DNA from 4 places in the Kitasatospora sp. NPDC054768 genome. Region 2 is predicted to be linked to each of the others. Evidence: riboswitches for the same ligand, from Rfam matches in the RefSeq annotation. Region 2 holds a riboswitch; each other region holds the start of a gene.
What was found. A riboswitch is a leader RNA that binds a small molecule or an ion and turns the genes downstream of it on or off. The one in region 2 is predicted to bind cyclic di-AMP.

Region 1: another riboswitch for cyclic di-AMP. It lies ahead of ACWGKU_RS15845 (M23 family metallopeptidase); the one in region 2 lies ahead of ACWGKU_RS14715 (C40 family peptidase).
Region 3: another riboswitch for cyclic di-AMP. It lies ahead of ACWGKU_RS31175 (transglycosylase family protein); the one in region 2 lies ahead of ACWGKU_RS14715 (C40 family peptidase).
Region 4: another riboswitch for cyclic di-AMP. It lies ahead of ACWGKU_RS33105 (M23 family metallopeptidase); the one in region 2 lies ahead of ACWGKU_RS14715 (C40 family peptidase).

What each region holds. Positions count from the first base shown of each region.
Region 1 is NZ_JBSHBN010000043.1:23,381-28,938, forward strand. Features, by position in the region: gene purB (adenylosuccinate lyase) at 1-1,137, shown strand, start outside; gene ACWGKU_RS15840 (MFS transporter) at 1,145-2,686, opposite strand; cyclic di-AMP (ydaO/yuaA leader) riboswitch at 3,041-3,178, shown strand; gene ACWGKU_RS15845 (M23 family metallopeptidase) at 3,181-4,173, shown strand; gene ACWGKU_RS15850 (APC family permease) at 4,561-5,558, shown strand, end outside.
Region 2 is NZ_JBSHBN010000039.1:36,583-42,140, forward strand. Features, by position in the region: gene ACWGKU_RS14710 (C40 family peptidase) at 1-15, opposite strand, end outside; gene ACWGKU_RS14715 (C40 family peptidase) at 255-1,391, opposite strand; cyclic di-AMP (ydaO/yuaA leader) riboswitch at 1,402-1,555, opposite strand; gene ACWGKU_RS14720 (C40 family peptidase) at 1,894-2,931, opposite strand; gene ACWGKU_RS14725 (NYN domain-containing protein) at 3,130-4,596, opposite strand; gene ACWGKU_RS14730 (hypothetical protein) at 4,702-4,965, opposite strand; gene ACWGKU_RS14735 (rhomboid family intramembrane serine protease) at 5,167-5,558, shown strand, end outside.
Region 3 is NZ_JBSHBN010000139.1:12,466-18,023, reverse strand. Features, by position in the region: gene ACWGKU_RS31180 (hypothetical protein) at 13-213, opposite strand; gene ACWGKU_RS31175 (transglycosylase family protein) at 463-1,836, opposite strand; cyclic di-AMP (ydaO/yuaA leader) riboswitch at 1,823-1,993, opposite strand; gene ACWGKU_RS31170 (hypothetical protein) at 2,447-3,406, opposite strand; gene ACWGKU_RS31165 (DUF397 domain-containing protein) at 3,967-4,230, shown strand; gene ACWGKU_RS31160 (ATP-binding protein) at 4,519-5,094, opposite strand; gene ACWGKU_RS31155 (helix-turn-helix domain-containing protein) at 5,513-5,558, shown strand, end outside.
Region 4 is NZ_JBSHBN010000156.1:15,926-21,483, reverse strand. Features, by position in the region: partial or broken gene ACWGKU_RS33125 (GAF domain-containing protein) at 1-10, opposite strand, end outside; gene ACWGKU_RS33120 (TetR/AcrR family transcriptional regulator) at 208-774, opposite strand; gene ACWGKU_RS33115 (alpha/beta fold hydrolase) at 855-1,682, opposite strand; gene ACWGKU_RS33110 (YiaA/YiaB family inner membrane protein) at 1,813-2,103, opposite strand; cyclic di-AMP (ydaO/yuaA leader) riboswitch at 2,313-2,471, shown strand; gene ACWGKU_RS33105 (M23 family metallopeptidase) at 2,484-3,332, shown strand; gene ACWGKU_RS33100 (hypothetical protein) at 3,455-4,330, opposite strand; gene ACWGKU_RS33095 (GNAT family N-acetyltransferase) at 4,373-4,963, shown strand; gene ACWGKU_RS33090 (sensor domain-containing protein) at 5,155-5,558, shown strand, end outside.

The DNA.
Region 1 (5,558 bases), on a different contig from region 2:
CACAAGGGAATGACCTCCCGGGACCTGACCGAGAACGTCGAGCAGCTCCAGATCCGCCAGTCCCTGGAGCACGTGCGCGACCGCACGGTGGCCGTCCTGGTGCGTCTGGCCAAGCTGTCCGCCCAGCACTCCGAGCTGGTCATGGCCGGCCGCTCGCACAACGTGGCCGCGCAGGCCACCACCCTGGGCAAGCGGTTCGCATCGATCACCGACGAGCTGCTGGTCGCCTTCCGCCGCCTGGAGGAGCTGATCGCCCGCTACCCGCTGCGCGGGATCAAGGGCCCGGTCGGCACCGCCCAGGACATGCTGGACCTGCTCGGCGGCGACACCGACAAGCTGGCCGAGCTGGAGCGCCGGGTCGCCGGGCACCTCGGCTTCGAGAACGTGCTGACCAGCGTCGGCCAGGTCTACCCGCGCTCGCTGGACTTCGAGGTGCTCACCGCCCTCGTCCAGCTGGCCGCCGCGCCGTCCAGCCTGGCCAAGACCATCCGCCTGATGGCCGGCCACGAGCTGGTCACGGAGGGCTTCAAGGAGGGCCAGGTCGGCTCCTCCGCGATGCCCCACAAGATGAACACCCGCTCCTGCGAGCGCGTCAACGGCCTGGCCGTCATCCTGCGCGGCTACGCCTCGATGACCGGCGAGCTGGCCGGCGACCAGTGGAACGAGGGCGACGTCTCCTGCTCGGTGGTGCGCCGGGTCGCGCTGCCGGACGCGTTCTTCGCCTTCGACGGCCTGCTGGAGACCTTCCTGACCGTCCTCGACGAGTTCGGCGCCTTCCCCGCCGTGATCGAGGCCGAGCTGGACCGCTACCTGCCGTTCCTCGCCACCACGAAGGTGCTGATGGGCGCGGTGCGCGCGGGCGTCGGCCGGGAGACCGGGCACGAGGTCATCAAGGAGCACGCCGTCGCCTCCGCGCTGGCGATGCGTGCGGGCGCCCGGGAGAACGAGCTGCTGGACCGGCTGGCCGCCGACGAGCGGATCCCGCTGGACCGGGCCGCGCTGGACGCGCTGCTGGCCGACCGGCTGTCCTTCACCGGCGCGGCCGGTGCCCAGGTCGCCGAGGTCGTCCGCCAGGTGGAGGCCGTCGCGGCCGCCTACCCGGAGGCCGCCAAGTACGCGCCGGCCGACATCCTTTGACGCTCGGTCAGTTCAGAGTCGAGGGCCCTGCCGCCGGACCGGTGGCGGGGTCCTCGCGCGTCGTGGGGACGTGGCCGGGGTCGAGCGGCGGGGCGGTCGGTCCGCACGGCCAGTCGCAGTTCGGCTCGGCCACCGGCTGCTCCTCGGGGGCGAGCACATTGCCCCGTACGGTCGCGGAGGCGATCAGCCCGCCGGCCACCAGGAGGCCCGCGCAGATCAGCATCGCGGTGTGGAAGGCGGAGTCGACCGCGGCGGGCACCCGGTAGGCGTCGCCGCTCAGCCCGGCCAGCGCCGGCAGGGCGGCCACCGCGAGCAGGCCGGCCGCGCGGGCGGCGGCGTTGTTGACCCCGCTGGCGATGCCGGCGTGCCGGACCTCGACGGCGGCCAGCACGGTCGCCGTCAGCGGCGCGACCAGCAGCGTCATCCCGCAGCCCATCACCGTGACGGCGGGCAGCACGTCCACCCAGTACGAGGAGTCGGGGCCGATGCGCAGCATCAGCAGCACCCCGGCGGCGCACAGCAGGGGGCCGACGGTCAGCGGGACGCGCGGGCCGATCCGTTTGCCGAGGCGCCCGGCGCGCGCGGACAGCGCCAGCATCAGCACGGTGATCGGCACCAGGGCGAAGCCCGAGACCAGCGGCGAGAACCCGGACACGATCTGGAGCTGCACCACCAGCAGGAAGAAGACGCCGCTGAACGCCGCGTACACGCACAGGGTGACCAGGTTCACCGCGGTGAACAGCCGGGAGGAGAACAGCCCGAGCGGCAGCATCGGTTCGGGCGCCCGGCGCTCGACGGCCACGAAGGCGACGCCGAGCACCACCCCGATCACCCCGCTGACCCAGACCGCCGGGGACAGGCCCTCGCCCGCCGCGGTCAGCGCGTAGGTGATCGCGCCGAGCGCGAGGGCGGCGAGCACGGCGCCGAGCACGTCGAAGCGGCCGGTGGCGGCCTCGTCCCGGGTCTCCGGCACCGACCGGGTGGTCACCGCGATCACGGCGGCGGCGAGCGGCAGGTTCAACAGGAAGATCCAGCGCCAGCCGGGGCCGTCCACCAGCCAGCCGCCGAGGAAGGGGCCGATCGCGGCGGACACCCCGCCGAGGCCGGACCAGAGCCCGACCGCGGCCGAGCGGTCGTCGGGGTGGAAGACGGCCTGGAGCATGGCGAGCGAGCCGGGGGTGAGCAGCGCCCCGCCGATGCCCTGGACGGCGCGGGCGGCGATCAGCACGTGGATGTTCGGCGCCGCGGCGCAGGCCGCGGAGGCGATGGCGAACCAGACCACGCCGATCAGGAAGACCTTGCGCCGCCCGTACCGGTCGCCGAGCGCGCCGCCGAGCAGGATCAGGCCCGCCAGGGTGAGCAGATAGGCGTTCAGAGTCCATTGCAGGGACGCCAGGGAGGCGCCGAGGTCGGCGCCGATCCGGGGCAGGGCGACGTTCACCACGGTGCCGTCGAGCATCGCCATGCTGGAGCCGAGCACGGTCGCCAGTAGTACCCAGCGACCCTGCGCGGTGCCCAGGCGCAGGGTGCCGGCCTCGGAGGTGGCCACGGGCGAATCCTGCGCTGCCGGGGCGCACGTGACAAGGGTCACCGGTGGGTGTGTTGACGGTCGGCGGTGCGTGAACGGGTGGCTGCGGTCCGTCGCCGATCTCGGCGCAGGGTCGTGGATCAGTGGCGGGGGGTGAATGGGTTGTGTACGCACCGTGGGGTCCGGTCTGCGGAGGGTCACCGGAACGGGGGAGATGGTTGCCCTTTCAAGAGATCGACATTGCTTCACCCGAACGGATGGGTTTTAGTTCAGCGACCGCCCGGCCAGTCCGGACGGATCCACCGGGTGGAACGCCGAGTCCTGCCGCTGCCCGGTGGTTCGAAACGAACTCTGTACGGCAGGAGCGGGGGACCCACAGGTAAGTCGCCGGACCGGAGTTCGCGCCTCAGGGCGCGGGCGTCCAGGACCGGCTAGGGGTGAAGCCGCGCATGCGGCCGGGCAACTCCAGCCCGAACCCGACAGCTCACCTCGCAGGCGTCGGAGAGGAAAATTCCATGCCTGCTCAGGCTCGTCGTATCGCCCTGCCCCGCGCCGCCCGTATCGGCATCGCGACCGCCGTCACCGGTGTCTCCTTCGCCCTCCCGCTCGTCACCGCGGTGAGCGCCCAGGCCCACACCGTTGCGGCCGCCCCGGCCGCGCAGGCCGCCGCCTCCACGGACGCCAAGTCGGTCGCGCCGGCCGCTGCCCCGGCCACCCCGGCCGCGCAGGAGAGCTACCGCGTCGTCAGCGGCGACACCCTGTCCAAGATCGCCGACGCCAAGAACGTCGAGGGCGGCTGGCACGCGCTGTACGAGCAGAACCGCTCGGTCGTCGGTGCCAACCCGAACCTGATCTTCCCGGGCCAGCAGCTCGCGCTGTCGGGCCACGCCGCCGCGCCGGCCGCCGACGCCGCCCCGGCCAAGCCGGCCGCCCCGGCGAAGCCCGCCCAGCCGGCCGCTCCGGCGACCCAGGCCGCCAAGCCGCAGGCCCAGGTCCAGGTGAAGACCGAGGCCGCCAAGCCCTCCGCCCAGCTCCAGACCCAGCTGCAGGTCGCCGCTCCGGCCGCGGTCGTGACCGCCACTCCGGTCGCCGCCGCCACCTCCGGCTTCGTCGCCCCGCTGGCCAACCCGAAGCTCGGCACCGCCTACGGCGTGGCCGGCTCGATGTGGGCCTCCGGCCACCACACCGGCCAGGACTTCGTCGCCTCCACCGGCACCCCGCTGCGCGCCGTCGCCAACGGCGTCGTGGTCAAGGCCGGCAACGGCGGCGCCTACGGCAACGAGGTCGAGATCAAGCTCGCCGACGGCCACTACGCCGAGTACGCGCACCTCTCCTCGATCGGCGTGAGGATCGGTCAGGCCGTCACCGTCGGCCAGCAGATCGGCCTCTCCGGCGCCACCGGCAACGTGACGGGCCCGCACCTGCACTTCGAGATCCGCAACGGCTCGGAGTACGGCTCGGACATCAACCCGGTCGCCTACCTGCGCGCGCACGGCGTCGCGCTCTGACCCGGGGCCGCTGAGCCCCGAGGGTTTTCGGAACCACCGCTGCTGCGGGGCGAATCGATCCTCCGGGATGGTCATGTCGGGTGACCGCTCGACCGGGTGATCGCCGCACGGCGGACATGGGCGCGGGACACGCCCAGGCCGGCCCGGCCGTACGAGGACCTCCTCGTGCAGCCGGGCCGGCCGCTGCCGTTTCCGGGCCCGTCCGGTCGTGCCCCGGCCGTCCGGCGGGTTCCGGAGCGTCGTTCGACCGGTCGAACGTGGCGTCAACTCGACTGCTCCGGCGGGCCGTCGGCCCGATCGCTGGGCTGCTCCGGCGCGCCATGCTGTCGGACGGTCAGCGTCCGGCCGGTCCGGCGGTCGGGCGGGTCCGGGAGGCGAGGAGGCCGGATGGCGGTCCGGAGCGGGGACGTGGCGGGGGAGAGGGCCGGGCGGGAGCGGCCGGGGACGGGCGGCGTCGACCGGCTGAAGGCGGACTCGGTCGGCCTGGTCGGCGTGGTGTTCATGGCACTCGCCACCGCCGCCCCGATCACCGCGATGACGGGCAACCTGCCGATCATCGTCGGGCAGGGCAACGGCGTCGGCGCGCCCGCCGCGTACATCGTGGCGACCGTGGTGCTGACGGTGTTCTCGGTCGGGTACGTGGCGATGGCCCGGCACATCACCGCGGCCGGCGCGTTCTACGGCTACGTCTCGCACGGGCTGGGCCGGGTGGTCGGGATGGCCTCGGGGCTGCTCGCGGTGCTGGCGTACGTCGTCACCGAGGCCTCGGCCCTCGGCTTCTTCGCGTACTCGCTGCGCGGACTGGTCCGTTCGCAGCTGGGGGTGGACCTGGGCTGGGGCTGGTACGCGCTGTTCGGGGCGACGGTGATCGGGGTGATGGCCTGGTTCGACCTGCACCTGACGGCCAAGGTGCTCGGGGTCGCGCTGGTGCTGGAGATCGGGGTGCTGGGGGCGGTCTCGTTCGCGGTGCTGTTCTCCGGCGGCGGGCCGGACGGGATCGTGGTCGAGGCCGTGAACCCGCTGAACGCGCTGAGGGGGGTGGGGGGTTCGGGCGCGGCGGCGGCCGGGCTCGGCCTGTTCTTCGCGTTCTGGTCCTGGGTGGGATTCGAGTCCACCGCGATGTACGGCGAGGAGTCCCGCGACCCCAAGCGGGTGGTGCCGCGGGCGACGCTGGTGTCGGTGATCGGTGTCGGGCTGCTCTACGTCTTCGTGTCCTGGATGATCGTGTCCGGCAACGGCGTCGGGCGGGCGGTCGCGGTGGCGAGCGGCGCCGTGCCGGGCAAGGACGGCAACAGCCTGTTCTTCGACCCGCTCGGCGCGCACCTGGGGGCCTGGGCGGTGAAGGTGTTCCAATGGCTGGTCGTCACCGGCTCGTTCGCCTGCGC
Region 2 (5,558 bases):
GCGGTGCACGGGCATGGCGGCAGCGGCTCCAATCCTGCGGCGCGGCTCCCGCCGCCGCACCGGGACGGGCGGCCGTCGAGCGGGAGTCCGGTGGCAGACGTTAGCGAGTCAGGGCAAGCGAGTCCAAACCCCTGCCAACCCGAATATTCAGGCTGTTGTCGGACATTTGATCGGCCCTCGGGAAAAGCCGCAGGAAAAACCGCAGGCCCGGCCTCCCCTGGGGGAGGCCGGGCCTGGAAGCGTCCGAGCGGTGATCAGACCCGCACGATGGAGGCCAGCGGCATGTTGGTGACGGCCTCGTAGCGCACCGACGCGCCCGGCTTGGGCGCGTGCAGCACCTGGCCGTTGCCCGCGTAGATGCCGACGTGGTGGGCGTCGGTGTAGAAGATCAGCAGGTCGCCGGGCTGGGCCTGGGAGATGTCCGAGCCGATCCGGGTGCCGGCCGAGGCCTGCGCCTGCGAGGTGCGCGGCAGCGACACGCCCGCCTGGTTGAACGCCCAGACCATCAGGCCGGAGCAGTCGAAGGAGCCCGGGCCGGTGGCGCCCCAGACGTACGGGCTGCCGATCTTGGAGGCGGCGGCCGAGAGCGCGGCGGCACCGCGCGAGCTGCCCGGGGCCACCTTCACCGGGGAGGAGGCGGTCGAGGCGGACGAGCCGGACGAGCCGGTCGCGAGGTCGCCGCGGCTGTTGTCGCGGGAGGCGCGGTCGGCCTGCTGCTGCTGGGCCTGGGCGGCGTCGGCCTTGGCCTTGGCGTCGGCCGCGGCCTTCTCCTCGGCCTGGCGCAGCGCCTGGCGCTCCTGCTCGGTCAGCGTGTTGAGCAGGTCCTGGGCCGCCTTCAGCTTGCCCTGGACCTCCTCCTTGGAGGCCTTCAGCTGCTGGGTGGTCGACTCCAGCTCGGCGAGCTTGCCCTGGGCCTCGTTGCGGTCCTGGTCGAGCTTGCGCTGCTGCTCCTGGAGCTCCTTCAGCTGACCCTTCTGGGTGCTGCCGGCCTGGTTCAGCGCGTCGGCCTGGCTGAGGAAGGTGTCCGGGCTGGAGGAGAACATCAGCTGGACGGTCGGGGATATGCCCCCGTTGCGGTACTGCTCGCCGGCGATCTCGGCCAGGCCGCCCTGGAGCTCGGTGACCTGGGCCTGCTGACGGGCCACCTGGTCCTGCATGCCGGAGACCTGCTTCTCCAGCTCCTGCTGCTTGGCCTGGGCCGCGTTGTAGTTCTCGGTCGCGATCTCGGCCTGCTCGTTGAGCTGGTCGACCTGCCCCTTGACCTGTTCCTTGGTCGGCTGCGGGTCGGCGTGGGCACCTTGAGCGGAGAGGACGACGGCTGCCGCGGCGACACCGGTCAGGATCGAGACCCGGGCGCGGCCTGCGGGCTTGGGACGACGATGGGACGCCACGAAGGCGGACTCCTTCTTCCTACGTCCGCCTACCGGGTGAGCTGACGGGTTCGGGCCGGAAGCATGCCCTACGACGCCTCACGGCCGTTCCATCGGCCGACCTGGCGTCGATTCACCCCGGAGGAACGTGGTTCCCCGGCTCCGCTCCGCAGCGCCCCCAAACCACTGGGCTCCCCTGTCGGGCAGTCGCTTCGACCTGCCCCGCTGCCTCACGAACTCGACGGTAACCACCGCCGCCACCCTGGCTGGGCGATCGACAGTGCGGTGGTTCAGGGCACGACCCTAGTAACTGAACCGTGATCCGTTCAAATCCTTGTCAGAAAAAAGACCGAAGATTTCCCAAGTTCTTCTGTGAAAATGACCGATGGTGACCACTGGCACACAGAAGGCTGATCAGTTCTCAGCATGTGGCCGCGAAGGGGCGGAAAGCCGAACGCCACCCCCGCGCGAGGGGTGGCGCTTTTCACAGCCCCCGGAGGGGCCTCGCGGGCGTGTCGGGCCGTCAGACCCGGCGGATGGTGTTGATCGACATCGCGTCGGCCTTCATCACCTTCACCACGTCACCGGTGTGCGGCGCGTGGACCACCATGCCGTTGCCGATGTACATCCCGACGTGGTGCATGTCGTTGCCGTAGACCACCAGGTCGCCCGGCTGGGCCTGGTCCAGCGAGGGCACCCGGGTGCCGTAGTGGCCCTGCTCCTGCGAGGTGCGCGGCAGCGAGACGCCCGCCTGCCCGTACGCCCAGACCATCAGGCCCGAGCAGTCGAAGGTGGTCGAGCCGGTGGCGCCCCACACGTACGGCGAGCCCTGCTTGCTCATCGCCTTGGCCATCGCCACGGCCGCGTAGCCGCTGGCCGGCGGCAGGCTGCTGAGGTCGACCCGGTCGCTGCCGCGGGAGGCGCGGTCGTCCTGCGCCTGCTGGGCCTTCAGCGCGGCGCGGTCGGTGGCGCTCAGCGAGTTCAGCAGGTCCTGGGCGGCCTTCAGCTTGGTGTTGACGTCCGCCTTGGCCTGGTTCAGGTCCTTGGTGGTGGTGTCCAGCGAGGCGAGCACGGCGGAGGCCTCGACCTTCTCCTGGTCCAGCCGGCGCTGCTGGTCCAGCAGCCCCTTGAGCGCCTCGGCCTGGCTGCTGCTGGCCTGCTGGACGGTGGAGGCCTTCTCCAGGTAGCCGGACGGGTCGGAGGTGAGCATCAGCTGGACGGACGGGTCGATGCCGCCGGTGCGGTACTGCTCGCCCGCCACCTCGGCGAGACCGCCCTGGAGCTGGGTCATCTGCTCCTGGCTGCGGGCCACCTGGTCCTGCAGCTGGTCGGCCTGCTTGCGCAGCTGGTCGGCCCGCTCCTTGGCGCCGTTGTACTTCTCCGCCGCCTGCTCCTGCTCCTCCTGGAGCTGGTCGATCTGCGCTTTGACGTCCGTTTTGTTCGGCTGCGGCGCGGCGTGCGCGGCCACCTGCGCGGAGAGGGCGACCGCGGTCGCAGCAGCAGCGGTGAGCACGGAGATCCGCGCGCGGCTCGGCTGCTTGGGACGGCGGTGGGAGGCCAAGGGTCCTGCTCCTTCTTCCAACGGACTCACCTGATGGGATGAGATTCCGGAAAATAGGTTTGACGCCAGACCCTAGTGAAGATCTATCCGTTTTGCCACTCCCCCGTAGGTGTGAACTCCGGTCCGCACACTGACGACACGGGACCCGCACACCACCCCGGAACCACTCCTGACCAGGCATCGCACGTCCGGTCGGGGTCAGGGGCGCGCCAGCCGGTTCAGCAGCAGCACCGAGGCCACGGGGCGCGCGCCCGCCTTCCGCACGCCGTCCGCGACCTCCCGGTCGGTCGACACCACCACCACCGGACGGCCCTGCGGCTCGGCCCGCACCAGACGGCGGATCAGCTCGTCGGCCGTCTCCCCGGTCCGGCTGAACCGCACCCGGACCCCGCGCGGCGGCGCCATGATCACCGGGACGTCCAGGTCCTGCCCGTCGAACACGCAGGTGACCTCCGCCTGGGTGCGCTGCGCCAGCATCGCCAGCCCGCCCAGCAACCGGATCCGCTGCTGCTCCAGCGGCAGCGTCGGATAACCGGTCTTGGTCACGTTGTAGCCGTCCACCACCAGGTGCACCTGGGGGATCGCCAGCAGCTGGTCCAGCAGCGCCGGATCGTCCTCGGCCAGCCCGCGCCGGGCCACGTCGTGGGGCGAGGCCGCCCCCGGCACCACCGCCTCCACCAGGTCCGCCGGGCGGATCTGGGAGACCGGCAGCGCCAGCTCCCGCTGGAGCCCCTGGGCCGACTGCAGCACGGTGTCCAGCAGCAGCCGCAGCCGCATGTCCTCGACGCTGCGCCCCTCACGGGCCGACCGGCGGCCCTGCTCGACCGCGTTCTCCAGCTCCGAGACCCGGTGCCTGAGCCTGCGCGCCTCGGTCTCGGCCGCACCGCGCTCGGCCGCGGTCTGCGCCTTCAGGGCTTCCAGCTCGCCGGCCACCCGGCGGGTCTCGGCCTGCGCCCGGCGGGTGTCGCTCTCCAGCGACCGCACCTTCTTGCGCAGCGACTCGGCCTCCTTGCGGACGCCGTCCGACTCGGCCCGCTGCCGGTCCACGTCCGCCCGCGCGGAGGCCCGCACCTCGGCCAGCTCGGCGTGCAGCTTCTCCACCAGCCGGGCCGACTCCGCGGCCGCGTCCTCGGCGCCGGCCCGCTCGGCCTCCTCGCCGGCCTCGGCCACCAGCCGGCTCCAGCCCGCCGAACGCACCAGGTAGGCGGCGGCCGCGACGTCCATCGGATCGGCGGCGCTCGGGACGGTGCCCGACTCCAGCGCCTTCACCAGGTCCGGCTGCCCGAGGCGCAGCCGCTCCGCTATCCGTACCCGGAAGGCCGGCTCCGCCTCCAGGGCCGCCGCCAGCGCGGTGGCCGCGTACTTGGCCCGCCGCGCCGGCGTGAACTTCACGTACTGACGCAGGCTCTGCGGGAGCTCGCCCGCCGGCAGCCCGCCGAGCGCGTCCGAGGCCAGCCCGACCACGCGCCGGCGCACGCCCTCGGGCAGCGGCCGGTCGAGCTTCTCGACGGCGTGCTCCGCCGCGGGCTCGGAGGAGTCGTTCGCCGCCTCGGCCGCCGCCCCGGCCCGGGCCTCGGCCGCAGCGGGCTGAAGCCCCTGGGCTTCGCCGGGCTCCTTCGCTGCGTCCACCACGTCCTCGGCTCCGATCCTGGTCCAGCGGGGCACGGCCGCGACCTCCCCCTGTCGTCACGCTCCGTGCGTCTTGTTTCTGCATTGTCCCGTGCGGCGCGGGCGGGTGCGCCGCGCACCCACCCGCCGCGGCGGGTGGGGTCAGCCCTGCTCGGTGGGGGCCTGCGCCCCCTCGGCACCCGGGCGGGCCACCAGCTCGACCTGGTCCACCGCGTTGCACCAGCGGCAGCGCACCGACTCGATGGTCTCGCTCAGCACCTCGGTCTCCTCGACCCTGGACTCGCCGGCCAGGTCGAAGTGCAGGAACTCGGTCACCCGCGCGGTGCGGGTCACGTCGAAGCGGGTGAGGTTGCCGCACAGGGTGCAGCGCCAGCGCGTCTCGGCGGTCAGGGCGGGGACGGTCATCGGGGGTCCTCTCGGGTGGTCCCTTCGTGGGCTAGGCGCTCCCCCCGGAGCCCCGGCATCGGCGGCGGGAGGCGGGAATGCCCGCCCCAAGCCTATTGCCTGGGGCAACCATCGCGGCCACCGGTTGCCCGAACACCCGGACTGGTCCACCTGCCGTAAACCGCCGTGTCACCTGCGGCGCCCGGAGGGATGCTTGGCCGCATGGCGCTCGCGGTCCCCGACGACACCGCCGCCCGGGGCGGCCGCCCGGCCGCGACCGTCCCGGCGGTCAGCTACGCCCTGATCGCACTCAACACCCTGGTCTTCCTGCTCGGCCCGGCCGCCGGGCTCAACCCGCTGTACGGCACCGGCCGGGCCCGGGTCTGTGCGGAGCAGCGGTACGAGCAGCGCTGGGGCGCCGTCCCGGCCGAGGTGCTGGCCGGGCGGCCGCTGACCGCCGCGCAGCTGGCCGAGGCCCCCGACCCGGTCCCCGGCTGCCCGGCCGCCCCGACCCCGGGCAAGCACCCGGCCCTGTCCGTCCTCACCGGCCTCTTCCTGCACGCCGGCTGGCTGCACCTGCTGGGGAACCTGCTCTTCCTCCAGGTCTTCGGCCC
Region 3 (5,558 bases), on a different contig from region 2:
GCCGTCGGGCGGTCAGCCCTCCTGGGCGGTGGGGCGGTCGACGGTCGGTCGGTGCCCGTCGGCCGCCTCGGCGGTACGGGTCTCGGTACGGCGGCCGCGGGCCAGGTAGTCGCGCAGGACCAGTTCGACGGCGTCCTGCGGGTTCTTGGTGCCGGAGAGCAACATCGCGTCGATCGCGAGGTTCGCGTCGAGGGTGACGGTGACCTGGGCCATGTGACTCCTCCTCGGGTGCAGAGCAGCAGCATGCCCGTTGGGGCGGGGATTCACCACGGGGATTCGCCATGGGGATTCACCGCGGGGATTTGCCACGAGGTACGGCCGGAGGCATGCCGGAACCCCCGGGGAGGAGCGACCAGACTCTCCCCGGGGGCGTGGGCGGTCAACGTTCGGACGACAGCTGACAGATGATGAAATCTGTTATCTGTCAGCTGTTATCCGTCGGCTGTCGGCTGTTCGCCGTTCTCAGACCCGGCCGGCGAAGTCCGGGGCCCAGTTGGCGATGCTCTGCTCGCGGACGCCCGAGCTCGGGTTGGCGGCCTCGACGTACTTGCCGTTGCCGACGTAGATCGCGACGTGGTAGACGCCGGAGTCCTTGCCGTTGTTGGACCAGAACAGCAGGTCGCCCGGCTGGAGGCTGTCCAGCGAGACGTGGGTGCTGGCGGCGGCCTGGTCGGCGGCGACGCGCGGGACGGAGACGCCCGCGGCGCGCAGCGCGGCCTGGGTCAGGCCGGAGCAGTCCCAGCCACCGTTGCCGGTGCCGCCGTAGACGTACGCCTGACCGACCTTCGACTCGGCGAAGGAGACCGCGGCGGCCATGCTGCCGGTGGCGGCCGGAGCCTGGGTCTGGGGAGCGGGCTTGGTGGACGGCTTGGCGGCCTGGGTCTGGGCCTGCGCGGTCGGCTGGGCGTTCACGGCACCGCCGTTCGCGGACTGGCCGGACTTCTGCGAGCGGTCGAACCAGGTGAAGTCCGAGCCGGACTTGCCGGTGGCGGACTGGCCGGCCTGGGCCTGGCCGTTGCCGCCGAAGGACAGCTGCTGGCCCGGGTAGATGCTGTCCGGACCCTCGGTCAGGGTGCCGCGGTTGAGCTCGTACAGCCGCTGCCAGCCGCCCTGCACCTTGTGCTGGTCGGCGATCGCGGACAGCCAGTCGCCCTCGACCACGGTGTAGTCGCCGTTCTGGGCCTGCTGCTGGCGCTTCTGGACCCAGTCGCTCCGGTTTCCGGAGGCGGCGGAGTCGGTGCTGGCCTGCGTGCCGTCCTGGGCGGGCGCGGAGGGCGCGGAGGGCGCGGAGGGCGCGGCGGGCTTTGCGGCCGGGGCCTGGGTCTGCGGAGCGGGCTTGGCGGCCGGGGCGGCCGGCTTGGCGCTCTGCGCGGGCTGCGCGGGCTTCGCGGCGGTCGAGCCCGCGGTGGAGCCCGCCGAGGTGTCGACGGCGGCCGCGGCGCCGCCCTTGGTGAGGCCGGCCTGGACCGAGCACACCGGCCAGGCGCCGGGGCCCTGCGAGGCGAGGACCTTCTCGGCGACGGCGATCTGCTGGTCCTTGGTGGCCAGGTCGGCGCGCGCCGCGAAGGCGGTGCCGCCGAAGGCGGACCAGGTGCTGGAGGTGAACTGGAGGCCGCCGTAGAAGCCGTTGCCCGTGTTGATGCTCCAGTTGCCGCCGCTCTCGCACTGGGCGACCTTGTCCCAGGTGGCGACGGTGGCGGCGGAGGCGGTGCCGGAGGCGATGCAGGGGACGGTGAGGCCGACGCCCGCGACGCCGAGGGCGGCGATCACGCGACGGGTGCGGCTGGACAGACGAGTGCCGTTGGTGGGCAGCATGAAGACGCGGTCCTCTCCCACGCCTGCGAGGTGAGCTGTCGGATTCGGGCTGGAGTTGCCCGGCCGCGCTGTGGGCGCGGCTTCACCCCTAGCCCTGGACCGTTCCGGAGATCGGTCCGGGGCGACTTACCTGTGGGTCCCCCGCTCCTGCCGTGGTGCGATTTCGCGCTGCCAGGACATCCGACGGCAGGACTCGGCGTCGCGGATGAACCGGGTTCGTGTGGTCACGAACGGGGAGCACGTTAATCAGACTTAAGTTCAAACTGCAAACTGCTGTGATGCGCATCACGGTTTAGTGGGAACTGCCAAAATTGCCGCTCTTCATGATCGTAAATGATCGTTTTCAGGCAACCCTGTTATGGAAGCCCACAACTGGCAGCACTTCAGAAGTGGTGTGACGGCGCGTCGAATCGCGGGCCGGAGCACCCGGGCAGATGCTGCGGCGGCCGTGATGCGAGCGCCCGCGACCGCGTTTCCTATTTCCTTTCAAATAGGCCAGAACGGACATTCCACTTCATCGCCGTCCGACTTCCGCGCGGGACGGCCATGGGCGGGCGGAGCAAAACCGAAGGGCCCGGAACGCATGCCGTTCCGGGCCCTTCGGTGCGCGCCAACCGGCGCGCGTCGTCGACTACCGCCCTGCGGGCCCCTGGGAGGCCGCGTGGGCGCCGCGGACGCCCTCCAGAGCCCCCTCGGCCTCGGCGGCGGCCGCCGCCTCCGCCTCGGCCCGTGCCAGGTCCTCCGGGGACGGCGCGGGCAGCGCCGCCAGGTAGGTGGAGGCGATCAGCTGGCCGACCGACGGGTACGAGCCCAGCGGCGCGGCCGACGGGCAGCCGGTCTCCTCGGCGGCGGTGGCGAGCAGCTCGGAGTCCGCCTCCGGGCCGATCACCAGCGGGGCCAGCGCCGGGCGCTGCGAGCCGGTGTCCCTGAGGTGGTTGACGGCCGCGGCCACCGAGCCGGGCACGTCGAGCGCGGCGGCGACGACCGGCACGGCCAGTCGGGCGGCCAGCAGCACGCCGGTGATGCCGGCCGCCGCGGCCGCGTCCTCGCCGCCGACGGTGGTCAGCACCACGCCGTCCGCGGCGGTCGCGATGGCGAACAGCCGGGCGCGGTCGGCCCGGGCCAGCCCGGCCTCGGACAGCCGGACGTGCACGGCCTCGGCCAGCAGCGGGTGCGGGCCCAGCGGGTCGGTGACGGGCGCGCTGTACTCGGCGGCGAGCGCGTGAAGCTCGGTCAGGAAGGTGTGCGGGCCGGGCACCAGCGGCACCAGGACGGGCGTCGGCAGTCCGGCCTCGGCCGCCATGGCCAGCAGCTCGGCCACGGTGCGGTCCTCGCCGCCCGCGCCCTCGCCGCCGTTGCCGGGCAGGTAGCCGACCGCGGTCCGGACGCCGTTCTGCTCGGTGCGGACGATCGAGAGCAACTCCTCGACGACCGAGCGGGACTCGGGCCCGGCGGTCGCGGGCACGGCGAGCACCAGGGCCGGGGCGCCGGCCGGGATCTCGGGGCGCTCGGGACGACGGTGGCGCCCCCGCGCACGGGAGCCTGGAGTACGGACGGGCAGTGGCGCGCCCGGGATGGCTGCGGTGCTCATGCCGGAGATCGTAGGACATCTGCCCGTCCGGCTTGCAGTCGGCTGCCGCGTGGGTTTCACGCGGTCGCGGTCCGGAGGCCGGTGCGTCTCCGGCACCGGTCCGGGCACTTTGCCTACAATCCGGACATTCCGCTCCCAATCCCCGCGCGACCGCCGGTGGTTGCCTCGACGCGACCCGAGGGCGCCGGCGTTGCACCTGGGGCGCGTGAGATGTCTCACAGCATGAGGATGGTTTGACGGAGGGTCACGGGAGTGCGACTCCCGGCATTCGAAGATCAACATTCAGCGGGGAGGTGCTCACGGCCGGTTATCGCGCGCCCGACGATTCATCGGCTATGTCCGTTTACGTACCGTCAGGAGAAGGGTCCGTGAAGAGTTCGCGGCTGCGGACAAAAGGCCACGTGCACCTGCAACGTCCCGTGCTGATGCACGTGCACTGCGGCTATCATCGCGTCAAGTGAGGCGTTGTGCCGGACCGGTACGGGGCCGGTCCGTTCGTTTCGACGGTGCCGGGGGCGCCGCGCTGGACGACAACTCCGGAAGCTCTTCGGGAGATTTCTATGCACGACTCGCAGGACACGCACGGCTCGTACGACACCTACAACGGGATGGCCGCCGCCGATCTCCAGGGGGTGGTCTGGCAGAAGAGCCGGCACAGCAACTCCCAGGGCAACTGCGTCGAGTTCGCGGCCCTGCCCGGCGGCGATGTGGCGATGCGCAACTCGCGGTTCCCGGACGGCCCGGCCCTCATCTACACCCGGGCCGAGATCGCCGCCCTGCTGCTGGGGGCCAAGGACGGGGAGTTCGACCACCTGGCGGTCTGACCGACCGCCGTGCTCCATCATCGGGGGGCCGTCGTGGGTGCCGACACCACGACGGCCTTTGTCTTTGTCTCCTCCGGGGACCTCTTCGCCGGCGGTCTCCGCTTCGGAGGTGTCCGCTCCGGAGGCGTCCGCACTGGAGCGGAAGTCCTCGGCGGGGCCGGGTGGAAGGGCCCGGGGTGTGGTCCTCCCGGGGCTTCCGTCGACCGGCCGTGCGCCGACCGGCGCATGGTCCGTCCTGGGCGTGCGGCCCGTTCGGGTCGGGGGCCCGGTCGGGGCGCACGGCCCGTCCTAGGCCGAGCGCCGATGCCGTCCGCCGATCTCGACGGGGCCGTCGAGCGGTGAGCGGCCGCCGAGTCCGGGGTGCCCGTCCAGCGGGGAGCCGACGATCGTCTCCGCCTCGAACATCGCCCAGACCACCTTGCCGCTGCCCAGCGGGTGCCAGCCCCAGGAGCGGCTGAACGACTCCACCAGGTGCAGCCCGCGGCCGGATTCGGCGACGAAGTCGGCCTCCCGTGCGATCGGGCCGATGCTGCTCGGATCGCTCACCGCGCAGACCACCTGGGGTGCGCGGTGCACCAGGCTTATTCGGATCGGGAGCCGGCCGTCCGGGGTCGGCTGCAGGGGAAAGCCGTACTCGCCCTGGGTGCCGCCCGACGGGTCGGGCCGTGCGCCGATCGCATGCCGGAGCGCGTTGGTCACGAGTTCCGAGGCCACCAGCGCGACGTCGTCGAACAGCTCCGTCAGGCCCCAGTGCTGGAGCGTGCTCCGAGCGAAGTCGCGCGCGGTTCTGACGGCTTCGAAGCGAGGAGCGAGCGTACAGGTGACCACAAGGGGGTCAACCGCCAAAGCCGTACCGGTGCTCATGAAGAGCTCCTCCCATAAGGGGGCGGACACGGCTGGACCCGCCGGGGTCATGCCGGTCACCTCCGACTCGCTCGGCCGCTCGGCCGCCCCCTCGACCAGGCGCGCGCGCACTCGAACGCCCGATGACGCGGGGGACGTCGTCGGGTCGGTGCACGGAGTCGCGCGTGGGGTCGACACGGAGCCCGCGGGATTGCCAGGGATGTGCAGGTGCACGTGCACCATGGTGGTGTGCGCTCACTGCAGATGCAAGAGTCGATTCACGTGCAGTCGCACTATTGGCATATGCAAGCGCCGGATGCACGTGCATCCTGGTGTGTGGAGTGCGGAACTGATAGGAACATCCGTCAGTATCGGCACCGTGAGCGCTCAACTGATGGCAGACTGTGCGCTGTTTGCCCTAGGTGGAGGTTTCGACCGCATGACCACAGTTCAGCCGGGCGGCGGCTCGATGGTCCGCCGGATCC
Region 4 (5,558 bases), on a different contig from region 2:
CCAGGGGCACTGACCCTTAATACCCCATTTCCCCAAGCGGTGAATGGTTCCTCAAGGGGTGAACGGGGACCGGGCCGTCGCACCGGCACCGGCGAGGTGGCCGTCCGCACCGGCGGTCGTCCGGGCGCGGCCCGGCGCGGGAAGTCGGCCCGGCCGACGTCCGGCGCGCGGGCGGTGCCGCCCTCCGGGTCCGTGCGGGCCGGCCTCCTACGCGGGCCAGGCGCGGAGGCCGGTGGTGAGGGTGGCGATGAGGCGGTCGTGGGTGGTGGCGAGGTCCTCGGCCAGCCGGAAGCCGCCGGCGGTGGTCAGGGAGGCGAAGCCGTGGGCGAGGGAGCGGACGGTGCGGGCGGCGTGGATCGCCTCGGAGCCTTCGAGGCCGTACTCCCGCAGGACGGCGATGATCACGCCGACGAGCCGGGCGCCCGCGCGGGCCAGGTCGTCGTCGGGCTGCGGGGCCTGGGGGAGGGCGTTGTAGCGGTGCGGGTGCGCGGTGGCGTACGCGTGGTAGGCGCGCAGCACGGCGGCGACGGCGTCGTCCCCGCTGCGCCCGACGGCCGCCTCGGCCAGCCGGTCGGCCAGGTCCCCGGTGACCCGTACGGCGATCAGCAGCCGCAGTGCGGCGAGGCCGCCGCTGACGTGCTTGTACAGCGAGGGAGTGGCGACCCCGGCCCGGGCGGCGACGGAGGCCAGCGTGAGGGCCTCGGCGCCCTGCTCGTCGATGAGGGCGAGGGCGTGGTCGACGACCTGGTCGGGGGTCAGTCCTACGCGGGGCATGGGTTCGGGCTCTCCGTACGGATGACGTCGGGTGGATCGGGCGGGGTCGGGCAGGAGCGGGCGGTGGGGACGGGCGGGGCTCAGCCGAGCTCGGCGAGGAACGGCAGCAGGGCGTCGGCGGTGGCCGTCGGGTTGTCGGCCATCGGGTAGTGCCCGGACCCCTCGATCATCACCTTGCGCGCGCCGAGCGCGGCGGCCTGCCGGTCGGCGACGAGCTCCGGCTTCGGGAAGTCGGGGTCCTTGCTGCCCATGACCACCAGCGCCGGGCACCGCACCGCGGCCGTCCAGCCGACCGGCGCCGAGTCGCCGTGGACGTACCCGCGGGTGGCGGTCTTCCGCCCCGGGGTGCGCAGCGCGGCGACCAGTCCGTCCACGTACGCGTCGAAGTCGGCGGGCTTGGCGCCCGGGAAGGCCATCCGGCGCAGGTAGAAGCCCCAGGAGGCCGGCCAGTGGACGAGGGCGGCGCCCATCAGGCCCATGACGCCGCGCATCAGGGCGCCCGGCGGCGGGTTCTCGACGAAGGCGTTGAGCAGGACGATCCCGGCGACCCGCTCGGGCGCGTCCCCGGCGGCCCTGACGACGGTCGCCCCGGTGTAGGAGTTCCCGGCGAGGACGGCGCGCTCGATGCCGAGGTGGTCGAGCAGGGCGAGGACGTCGCCGGCGATGGCGGCCGGGCCGTAGTCGTCCCACTCGACGGAGGACTCGCCGAAGCCCCGCAGGTCCACGGTGACGACGCGGTGGCCGGCGGCGACGAGCAGCGGACGCAGGTGCCGGTAGGCGGCCCGGCTGTCGAGCATGCCCGGGAGCAGGACGACGGGGGTGCCGTCGCCCTGCCGGGTGTCGTCGAAGGCGATCCGGCCGCCGGGAACGGTCAGGTGCTGGGTGCTCGGGGTGATGGTGCCGTTCATGGGGTCCTCCTCGGGCCGCCGGTGCGGGACATCGGCGCGCGGGCCGATAGCCATAAAGCTAAGGCTAATAGCCTTAGCCGTCAAGCGAACGGCCGGGTGAGGGGTGGAGCGGAAGGAGTGGAAGGGATGATCAGACTCCCTCCACCTTGAACGGGTCGTGCTCGCTGAGCAGCTTCTCCAGCCTGGCCTGGTCCACCCGGGTGACCATCTCGTTGGACTCCTGCCGGTCCCGGATCACCTTCGCCAGCGTGAACGCCGAGGTGACGGTGTAGAGGAGGCCGATCCCGAGGAAGGCCCTGGTCCATCCGCCGACCGGCAGATAGGCGATCCCGACGGCGAGGGCGACGCCCGACAGGGCGAAGGAGAGGACGGCCTGGATGTGGTACGCGGCCGTGGTGCGGGTCTGCATCGATGTGCTCATGGCGCCAGGATGTGGCCGCCCGGCCGGGGTGCACATGAGTAGGAGTACTCAGATGGGACCGTGCGCGAGGGGGGTGTTCGCCGGTGTCGTTCGTTGACGTCCGATCACTTTGCCCTAGGCTGCTCCGAACGGATGGCTTGGAATCAGAGCCTCCTAGGATTAACGTTTGATAACGCAGCGCGGTTGTCAACGCCGTACCCAGACGGCACCGTGCGCCGTCGCCTAATCCCGCCGACCCGCCTCCGGGCAGGTCAGGGAGCCGGGGAACCACGTTCCTTGGGGTGAATCGGCGGGGCCCCGGCCCAGCCGTAGGAGACCTTCCTGCTCCGAACCCGTCAGCTAACCCGGTAGGCGCGAAGGAAGGAAAGGAGCGCGCCTCCGTGGCGTCGACGCACACCCCGGCACACCCGGCCGGCTTCGCAGCCGGTACCCAGCTCCTCGACCACCCCGGCACGGACGGCCCCGAGGCCTTCGGCCCGGAGGACTTCCCCGCGGAGGTCGAGACCAACCGCCACCGGATGCCGCGTCAGACCCGCGGAGCCTCCCCACTGCTCGGCGTCACCGCCGTCGCCGCCACCCTGGGCGCCACCGGCTTCGCCTCGGCGACCCCGGCCGCCGCCCCCGCCGTCGAGGCCCCGGACGAGACCCCGGTCGCCCTCTCCGCCGACCCCGGACTCGCGCTCGCCGCCCGCATCCAGCACCAGGCCGACAGCCAGCGCACCGCCGCCGAGGAGACCGCCCGGCTCCAGGCCGCGCAGGAGGCGGAGGCCAAGGCCGTCGCCAAGGAGGCCGAGGCCAAGCGCGCCGCCGAGGAGGCCGAGCGGGTCAAGGCCGCCGCCCTCACCCTCCCGGTGAAGGACTACCGGCTCTCCGCCCACTACGGCCAGAGCGCCCGCTACTGGGCCAACCTGCACACCGGCCTGGACTTCGCCGCCGACACCGGCACCCCGGTCTACGCGCTCGGCCAGGGCACCATCACCTCGGCCGGCTGGGCCGGCTCGTACGGCTACCGGATCGTCGAGACCCTGCCCGACGGCACCGAGATCTGGTACTGCCACCTCTCCTCGATCACCAAGGGCTCCGGCAAGGTCGCCCCCGGCCAGCAGATCGGCAAGGTCGGCGCGACCGGCAACGTCACCGGGCCGCACCTGCACATGGAGGTCCGCCCCGGCGGCGGCGCCCCGGTCGACCCGGAGCCCTGGCTCCAGCAGCGCGGCCTCAACCCCTGACCCGCGCGAGAAACCCGACGCACCCGCGAGAGGCCCGCGCACCCGCGCGAGAAACCCGACGCGCACGCGAGAAGGCCCCGGCCCGGAGCAGCGGCTCCGGGCCGGGGCCTTCGTGCGAGGTCTCACTCCTCGGCGGGCAGCTGCGCCAGGTACGCCTCGATCTCCTCCTGGCCCGGCTCCGGCGCCAGCTCCGGGAACTCCGTCACCAGCAGCCGGGGCAGCCCCGGCACCGTCCACCCGCCGAACAGGTCGAGCGCCGCGTCGACCGCCGCCTCCTCGAACTGCCCGAAGTCCCCGGCCAGTTCGTCCGGCATCGGCCGCCCCTGCGCGGTCAGCTCGGCCAGGTTGCGGTAGCTGCGCCGCATCAGGCCCTGCTCCAGCAGCCGCCGGGCGCCGTCCGTGGCCATGCCGACCGACAGCACCCGGCCCGGGCCCCAGCCCTGCTCGTCCGGCTCGTCCAGCCAGCCGGCCGGCACCAGCGCCTCGTACGCGGCCAGCCGGTCCTCCTCCGCGAGCTCCGCGAAGCCGGCCAGCCAGTCCCGCACCGCCGCCCCGTCCGTGACGTCCACCCCGTACGCGTGCAGCAGCACCGCGTACAGCCGGGGCCAGGTCACCAGGTCGGCGCGGCGCAGCAGCCCGGCCGCGACCTCGCCCTGCCACTCGGCCTCCTCGTGCAGCCGCTCCTGGCGCTTGGCGTTCAGCCGCCGGGCCGCCCGCTGGTGGTCGATCAGCAGCCGGACGGCGTCGCCGTAGGCGAGCGGGTCCTCCTCGGGAGCGGGTTGGACGTACAGGTGGAGCCGCTCGTACAGCAGGTGCTCCACCGCGTCGGAGGTCAGTTCCGGCCAGCCGTCGTGCATCCTGCCGTCGCCCAGCTCCAGCAGCGCCAGCACCGCGCGCAGCGGCGCCTCGGCCACCGGCGCGCGGTCCTGCCCGGCCGCCCAGGCGAGCAGGTCGGCGGCCTTGGTGCGGGGGGCGAGCCGCAGGTCTTCGTCGTTCATAGTCCGAACGGTAGCCGCCGGGCGGGGATAGGGTCGGCAGCCATGGTCCCCGTACGACTCACCGGCCCGCGACTGGCCGTCCGCGAGTACCACCTCACCGAGGACGACGTGGACGCGCTGCACGCGCTGTTCGGCGACCCGGAGGTCACCCGCCACCTGCCCTTCGGGCCGAGCGGCCGGGAGGACTGCGCCGACCAGATCGAGCTCTACCTGGAGGAGGCGATGGCCGAGGAGCGGGACACCTACCGCCTCGCCGTCACCAGGCTCGCCGACGCCGAGGAGCCGGCGGACGCGACGCCGATCGGGCAGGCCTCGCTCACCCTGGACGGGCACCGCGCCGCTCAGCTCGGGTGCGTGCTGGCCCGCGGGTCCTGGGGCCGCGGCTACGCGGGCGAGACCGTCGGCCTGCTCTGCGACTTCGCCTTCGGCGCCCTGGACCTGCACCGGCTGGCCGCCCGGGTCGCCGTGGACAACGACGCCTCCGTGAAGGTGCTCACCTGGCTGGGCTTCCGGCTGGAGGGCCGGCTGCGGCACGACGCGTTCAAGGACGGCGTCTGGTCCGACTCGTTCCTCTACGCGCTGCTCGCCGACGAGTGGCCGGGGGCGGGCCCGCGGGGCCGGACGACCGGCTGACCGCCCGGGCCACGGACCACCGCTCGACCCCCCACCGGCTCACCCCCCTCCAGCGGCCGCCCGGTGGAGGGGGGTTAACCCCACCCCGGATCCGCCAGGCCTCCGGATCCCGGCCGGCCGGCGCGTCCACCAGACTGGAGCCTGTCAGCGGGACGAACGACCGACAGTACGAGGGGCCGGGGGCCGGGAGCATGAGCAGCAGCCGCAGCATGGAGGACCGGGAGTGGGACGTCCTGGGCGGTCACGGTGACGACCCGCGCCCGGCCCGGGTCCGCCGGACCGAGCGGCGGCCGGCCGTGTGGCGGGCGCCGTTCTCGGCGTACTACTACCGCGAGGTCGGCTACGCGCTCAGCGGCCTGCCGGTGGCGATCGTCGGCTTCGTCGTGTCGATCACCCTGTTCTGCCTCGGCCTCGGCACCCTCGTCACCGTCATCGGCCTGCCCGTGCTGGGCGCCCTGACCAGCGTCGCCCGCGGCTTCGGCCGGCTGGAGCGGGCCCGGGTGCGCGGCATGCTGGCCCTGGACGTCCCCGGCCCGGCGCCGGTGCGCCGGGTCCGCCAGGGCAGCTGGGGCGCGGTCACCGCGCGGCTCGCGGA